2 regions of the Faecalibacterium faecis genome follow, and region 1 is predicted to be linked to the other one. Evidence: riboswitches for the same ligand, from Rfam matches in the RefSeq annotation. Region 1 holds a riboswitch; the other holds the start of a gene.
The links. A riboswitch is a leader RNA that binds a small molecule or an ion and turns the genes downstream of it on or off. The one in region 1 is predicted to bind thiamine pyrophosphate.
Positions count from the first base shown of each region.

Region 2: linked by a shared signal. The riboswitch ahead of thiW (energy coupling factor transporter S component ThiW) and the one ahead of thiD (bifunctional hydroxymethylpyrimidine kinase/phosphomethylpyrimidine kinase) in region 1 are both predicted to bind thiamine pyrophosphate.

Region 1 is NZ_JBBMEP010000009.1:88,591-91,990, forward strand. Features, by position in the region: gene WMO17_RS06375 (thiaminase II/PqqC family protein) at 200-877, opposite strand; gene thiD (bifunctional hydroxymethylpyrimidine kinase/phosphomethylpyrimidine kinase) at 870-1,670, opposite strand; TPP riboswitch at 1,727-1,834, opposite strand; gene WMO17_RS06385 (LOG family protein) at 1,930-2,466, shown strand; gene WMO17_RS06390 (NAD(P)-dependent oxidoreductase) at 2,507-3,400, opposite strand, start outside.
Region 2 is NZ_JBBMEP010000004.1:20,758-24,157, forward strand. Features, by position in the region: gene WMO17_RS02800 (cobyric acid synthase) at 1-189, shown strand, start outside; gene WMO17_RS02805 (precorrin-8X methylmutase) at 186-860, shown strand; gene WMO17_RS02810 (hypothetical protein) at 1,023-1,259, opposite strand; TPP riboswitch at 1,425-1,532, shown strand; gene thiW (energy coupling factor transporter S component ThiW) at 1,824-2,339, shown strand; gene thiM (hydroxyethylthiazole kinase) at 2,355-3,176, shown strand; gene thiE (thiamine phosphate synthase) at 3,163-3,400, shown strand, end outside.

The DNA of each region.
Region 1 (3,400 bases):
AGAGTTCTTCTGTTAGGGGCGTTTTTCTTTTCCACTCCCTCGGCAGAAGAGCCGGGGAAGTTTTTGTTTTAGGGCTCCCTTGTTTCCGGCACTAAGGCTCATGCCTGCGGCTGCGGCCACGAAACCCTGAACAAAACAAATGCACCCGGTTGCTGCGGTTCTGCCCACAGGCCGGGTGCATTTTATATTTTAGGAAAAATTACAGGTCACTGCGCGGGGAAGCTGCCATGGCCCAGAAGTTCAGCTCGTGCGCCGAACAGGCATGGAAAATCTCGCGGCAGCGGGCAAGGCGCTCGTCGCTCAGGCCTTCGCAGACTTTTTCTGCAAACGCGGCCCAGTCGCGGCAGGCCGCCTCATAGCCCTTGTCAGCATAGTCCACCACCAGTGCACCATAAAGGGTATCCTGCACGGAAGGTTTTTCTTCCAGCAGTTTCTGGAAGATCCAGCCATAGCTCAGCATACAGGGCAGGCAGGCCATCATGCACTCGGCTGCGCCCTCGCCGTTTTTGGCGGCTTCGATCATAGAGTCCACATAGGCACGGTTCTCCGGCCGCAGCGGCAGGCTCTGGATGCCTTCATCGGTCAGTCCAAAGTGCTTGAGATAGTGCAGGCGGGCTGCATCCTCGCTCTCATTCACGAAGGAAAGCAGGGAATAGTAGGTGCGGATGGTCTGCATATCCTTTGCCTTGGTCATGCCCCAGGCAAACACCTTGGCATATTCCCGCAGGTAAAGACTGTCCTCCACGATGTAGCCCTTGAAGCAGGCTTCATCCAGTGTGCCATCCGCAAGGTGGGTCAGAAATTCTGAGTGCAGACATTTCTCCCACACAGGCAGACTTTCCTGCACCAGCTGCTGCACAAAGGTCTGCTCACTCACCCACAAACTCTCCCTTCAGTGCAAACATGTGGTTCATGGGGCCGGAGCCATGGCCCAGATCCAGCATGGCAGAAAGACAGCCGGAAATGTAGGCCTTTGCGCGCTCCACAGATGCATCCAGATCATAGCCCTTTGCCAGATTGGACGCAATGGCGCTGGATAGGGTGCAGCCGGTGCCGTGGGTATTGGGGTTTGCAATGCGCTTGCCGCGGAACCATTTGCCGCAGCCGTCCCGCCACAGAAGGTCGTCGGCATCGTTGATCTGGTGGCCACCCTTGCACAGCACGGCACAGTGGTATTTCTCGCTGATCAGCTTTGCAGCGGCCTCCATTCCGGCCGCATCGGTGATCTTCATGCCGGAAAGGATCTCAGTCTCCGGAATGTTGGGGGTGACCACCTCTGCCATGGGCAGCAGCTTTTCGGTCAGTGCCTGCACGGCATCGTCCCGCAGCAGCTTGGAGCCGGAGGTGGCAACCATCACCGGGTCCACCACGATATGCTTTGCGCCGTAGGTGTGCAGCTTTTCGGCGATCACACTGATCAGCTCTGCCGAGGATACCATGCCGATCTTGACGGCATCCGGGTAGATGTCGGTAAAAATGGCGTCGATCTCCTGTGCCAGAAATTCGGGCGTGGCTTCAAAAATGCCGGTCACACCTGTGGTGTTCTGGGCAGTCAGTGCGGTAATGGCGCTCATGGCGTACACGCCGTTTGCAGTCATGGTTTTGATATCGGCCTGGATGCCAGCACCGCCGCTGGAATCGCTGCCGGCAATCGTCAATGCAGTTTTCATGGTTACAACTTCCTTTGCAAAAAATGCGGAAATGCCCGCAAGGAGGCATCTCCGCACTTTGAAGCAGCAGTATCTCCCTACGTTGGCATTGTCCAAATCAGGTCACAGGTCTGGGCAAACAGCCCACTCTCAGCCTGCTTTTGCAGGCTCCCTTTTTCTGCGTTCAAGAATACCACAGTGCCGCTGCATTTGCAAGGGGATGGCCCTTTTCAATCGGCCCGCTGCGTGGTAAAATGGAAAAAACAAAGGGGGAAATACCATGAACATCACGGTCTATCTTGGAGCAAATGCGGGCAATGATCCTGCGCTGGCGGAAGCTGTCCGGGAACTGGGCAGCTGGATCGGTGCAAACGGGCACCGCCTTGTGTACGGCGGCTCCCGCAGCGGCCTGATGGGTCAGCTTGCCCAGAGCGCGCTGGACGCAGGCGGCACGGTGACCGGTGTGGAACCGCAGTTCTTTGTGCAGCAGGAGCTGCAGCACGATGGCCTGACCGAGCTGATCGTCACCAAGGACATGACCGAGCGCAAGACGAAGATGATCGAGCTGGGCGATGCCTTCATCGCATTCCCCGGCGGTACCGGCACGCTGGAAGAGATCGCAGAGGTAATGTCCAAGGTCTCGCTGGGCCAGTTGGACGCGCCCTGCATCCTGTATGATCTGAACGGCTACTACGACAGCCTGAAAGCACTGCTTGCCAAAATGATCGAGAAAGGCCTTTCCACGCCGCAGCGCCAGCAGGGCATCCGATTTGCGGCGAATCTGGAAGAGATCACAACAATTTTGAATAAAGCCTAAAAGGAAACGCTTCCCGGCCGGGAAGCGTTTCCTTTTTATATCATTCTCCCAGTGCAGTGCGGATATTTGCCAGCACCTTCTGGCTCAGCAGCACAAAAGCCTGCTTGGTGCGTCCGGCAGAAACATTCGCGCAATGCACATTCTCACGGGCAAAGAAGCCTTCACCCACCGGGCCGGCAGCGGCACGGGTGTCACAGAAGAAGTGGGTGCCCGGCAGAGCAAGCCACTGTTCCAGAGCAGCAGAGTCAAAGCCCGGGCCGATGGAGGTGTTGAACAGTACCTTGCCTGCGCCCAGCTGTGCAAATTCGTCCTTGCCCAGCAGAAGGACATTTTTGTTCAGGCAGGTGAACACCACCTCGCTCTCGGTCAGCAGCTGTGCCAGCGGCTTATAGGCCATGCCCACAGCTTCGGCATCCGGCTTGCGGGTGCGGCTGTAATAGGCAATGTCGGCGCCCATGAACTGCAGCGCGTCGGCGATCATTTTGCCGGACACACCCAGCCCGATGATGCCTGCCTTCAGCCCGGTGATCTCCACCGGCTCGTCCCGCAGCATGGGCATCCCAAAACCGTGCAGGATGCCGGTGAGCTCATGCAGGACGTACTCCACAACGCCGCGGTCGCCGTAGTCCCGGATGCCCAGCACTTTGATGCCGCGGGTGCGGGCGTAGGCGATATCCACATTAGCGCTTTCCTCAGAATACAGGCTGCAGCACATGCCGATGTAACGGATATTCGGGCAGCGCTCGATCACATTTTTGCCCATGCGGGAGGTGTAGCTCAGAAGTACAGCATCGGCATCTCCGATGCGCTGCACGATCTGGTCATCGCTGGCCGGGATATCGCGGTACAGCACCACTTCTTTTGCGTACTGATGCAGCGCTTCCTCGGCGGAAGGGATCAGGCTTACCGGCTCAATGGCCACCAGTTTGTTGAA
Region 2 (3,400 bases), on a different contig from region 1:
GAACTGACCGAAAAACTGACCGCATTTTTGTGCAAACGGAAGGGCATCGATCCGGCCGGGGCCGAGCTTATCCCCATGGAGCAGTACCGTCAGCAGCAGCTTGATCTGCTTGCCGATGGTGTGCGTGCGGCACTGGATATGCCCGCCATCTATGCCGCTATGGGAATGCAAAAAGGAGACAACACATGACACCGCAGCATCATCTGCCCGCCGACATTGAACGGACGAGCATCTCCATTATCACAAGGGAATTGGACGAGCTGGGCCTGACCCCGCCGCCGGAGACGGCTGCGGTGGTCAAGCGGGTCATCCACACCACCGCGGATTTCGACTATGCCAAAAATCTGCGCTTTACACCCGGCGCGGTGGAAGCCGCAGTCAAGGCCCTGCACGCGGGTGCTTTCATCGTTACCGACACCAATATGGCGCTGGCGGGCATCACAAAGCCGGGCCTGAAAAAACTGAACGGTGAAGCCATCTGCTACATGGCAGACCCCGCTGTGGCCGAAGCCGCAAAGCAGGCGGGCACCACCCGTGCCGTTGCCGCCATGCACCGCGCTGCCCGGGAGCACCCGGGGGCCATTCTGGCCATTGGCAATGCGCCCACGGCCCTTTTGACCATTGCGGAGGAAATGGAAGCCGGTCTGCGGCCTGCGCTGGTCATTGGCGTGCCGGTGGGGTTTGTGAATGTGGTGGAAAGCAAGGAAGTACTGTTTGCCGCCTGCGAGCGATACGGCGTGCCTGCCATCGCCGCCATGGGCCGCAAGGGCGGCAGCAATGTGGCTGCAGCCATCTGCAACGCCCTCATTTACTCTGCCACCGAAATGCTGGACCCCTCTGCCAGAGGGTGGAACGGATAAGGCGGAAACGGCATAACATCAAAAACCCGGAACCCTTTTTGAGCCGTTTTGGCCGAGAAAAGGTTCCGGGTTTTGTTCATGATTTTTTCAGAGAGCTATTTTGCAACAGCCCCATTTTCACGGAAAAGGTCCGAACCGAGCACGGCATCCACACTGCCGGCATCAGGCTGCGGGGAATGTCTTGTTCCACACTTCGATCACCTTGAACTTCGGGGTCCAGCCTTCGGGTTCAAAGCGGTCGCCCTTGGCAGCCATGGTGCCCTGCTCGGTGCACCACTGTGCGGCCTTGGCCATATCAGGGTCGGTCACATCCGCAAAGGCGGGTGCGCACACGCTCAGCACCATGCACAGCGCCACGAGGGCCGAAAGCAGCCTTTGGGTCAGGGTCGTCTGCTTCATACGGAATTCCTCCTTTTTGCTTACGGGGGGGGTATGCGTCCACCTTGAAAATACCATATTTCACCTTCTTTTGCAATAAAACCTGCGTGAAAAACGTTTTGCACCGTTGTGCGCGCCTTTGCCCCCTCTTGCAATTTGTGCGCAAAGGGTGTAAAATACAGTCACAATCAAATACAGGGGAGCTTGTAAAGCAGGCTGAGAGGAAGTGCCCAAACTTCGACCCTTTTACCTGATGCGGATAATGCCGCCGTAGGAAGTCAGAATGGATGATTTTTTGCAGGAGGCACCGCGGAAGGTGTCTCCTGTTTTTTTGTTGTGTACCTATTACCATTAAGGAGGATGCCTTGTACTTTTCTGCGGAAGTGCCGCAGCGGGCTGAGGGGGAGCGCCCTGAGCTTTGTGACCGTCAGCGATGGGAAGCCGTGTTCCGGCGTGAGAGGAGACCAGCAAGTCTCGACCGCTTCTTATAGTTCCTGCGCCGGGTCTGGCACCGGGTGCGGGCTGTTTGCGGAGGCGCTGTATGGTTTTTGCTGCTTCCGCAGGTTTGGAAAGGAGCCTTGCCTTATGAAAAAACTCTCTGTGAAAAAGCTGGCGCTGGCCGGCATGCTGTGCGCTCTGTGCGTGGTGGGCAGCGTATTCAGCTTCCCCATGTTCGGCAGCAAATGTGCACCCATCCAGCACATGGTCAATGTGACCTGCGCGGTGCTGCTTGGCCCGTGGTGGGGCGTGGGCGTGGCCTTTGTGGCCTCGCTGCTGCGCAATCTGCTGGGTCTGGGCAGCCTGATGGCCTTCCCCGGCAGCATGTTCGGCGCACTGCTGTGCGGCCTTGTGTACCATAAGACCAAAAACATCCTTGCCACCATGGTGGGCGAGGTGTTCGGCACCAGCATTCTGGGCGGCCTGTGCGCTTACCCGGTGGCCATCTTCCTCATGGGCAAGAGCGCCGGCGACATCGCGTTCTATGCCTACATCGTGCCGTTCCTCATCTCCACTGCAGTGGGTTCCATCATTGCGGGCGTGCTGGTGTACAGCCTGCAGCGCTCCGGCGCACTGCGCTCCATGCAGAACAGTCTTTCCTGACGGAGGGGCACCCGAATGTTCAAAACAGAATTCGAGAACCTGCGCCGCACCTGCCCGCTCATCCATAACATTACCAACTACGTCACCGTGAACGACTGCGCCAACATGGTGCTGGCCTGCGGTGCTTCGCCCATCATGGCCGACGATGCCGCCGAGGTGGAGGATATCACCACCATCTGCGGCGGTCTGAACATCAACATCGGCACCCTGAACAGCCGCACCATCACCAGCATGCTACTGGCGGGCAAAAAGGCAAACCAGCTGGGCCATCCTGTGGTGCTGGACCCGGTGGGTGCGGGTGCATCCCGCCTGCGCACCGACACGGCTTTCCGCCTGCTCAGGGACGTAAAGTTCACCGTGATCCGCGGCAACATCTCGGAGATCAAAACGCTGGCCTCCGGCGCGGGAACCACCAAGGGCGTGGATGCCGATGTGGCCGATAAAGTTACTGAGGCCAATCTGGATTCTGCCGTGGCCTTTGCCAAGGCCTTTGCAGCCCAGACGGGTGCCGTTATTGCCATTACCGGTGCCATCGACATCGTGGCGGATGCCGAAAAAGCCTACTGCATCCGCAACGGCAATGCTATGATGAGCAGCATCACCGGTACGGGCTGCCAGCTTTCGGCCCTGACGGCGGCGTTCGTCACCGCAAACCCCGGCCATCCGCTGGAAGCCGCTGCAGCTGCAGTGTGCGCCATGGGCCTTGCGGGCGAGACCGCCCACAAGCGCCTGACCCCGCTGGACGGCAACTCCACCTACCGCAATTATATCATCGATGCCATTTACAATATGACCCCGGATCAGCTGGAAGAAGGAGCAAACTATGAAGTGCGATAAGCAGAACATGCTTCTGTATGCCGTCACCGACCGCGCATGGGTGGGCAAACAGACCCTCTATGAACAGGTGGAGAGCGCCCTGAAGGGCGGTGTCACCTGTGTGCAGCTGCGTGAAAAAGAGCTGGACGACGAAGCTTTTCTGAAAGAGGCTGTGGAGATCCATGCTCTGTGCCAGCGCTACGGCGTGCCGTTCTTTGTGAACGACAATGTGGACATTGCCATCC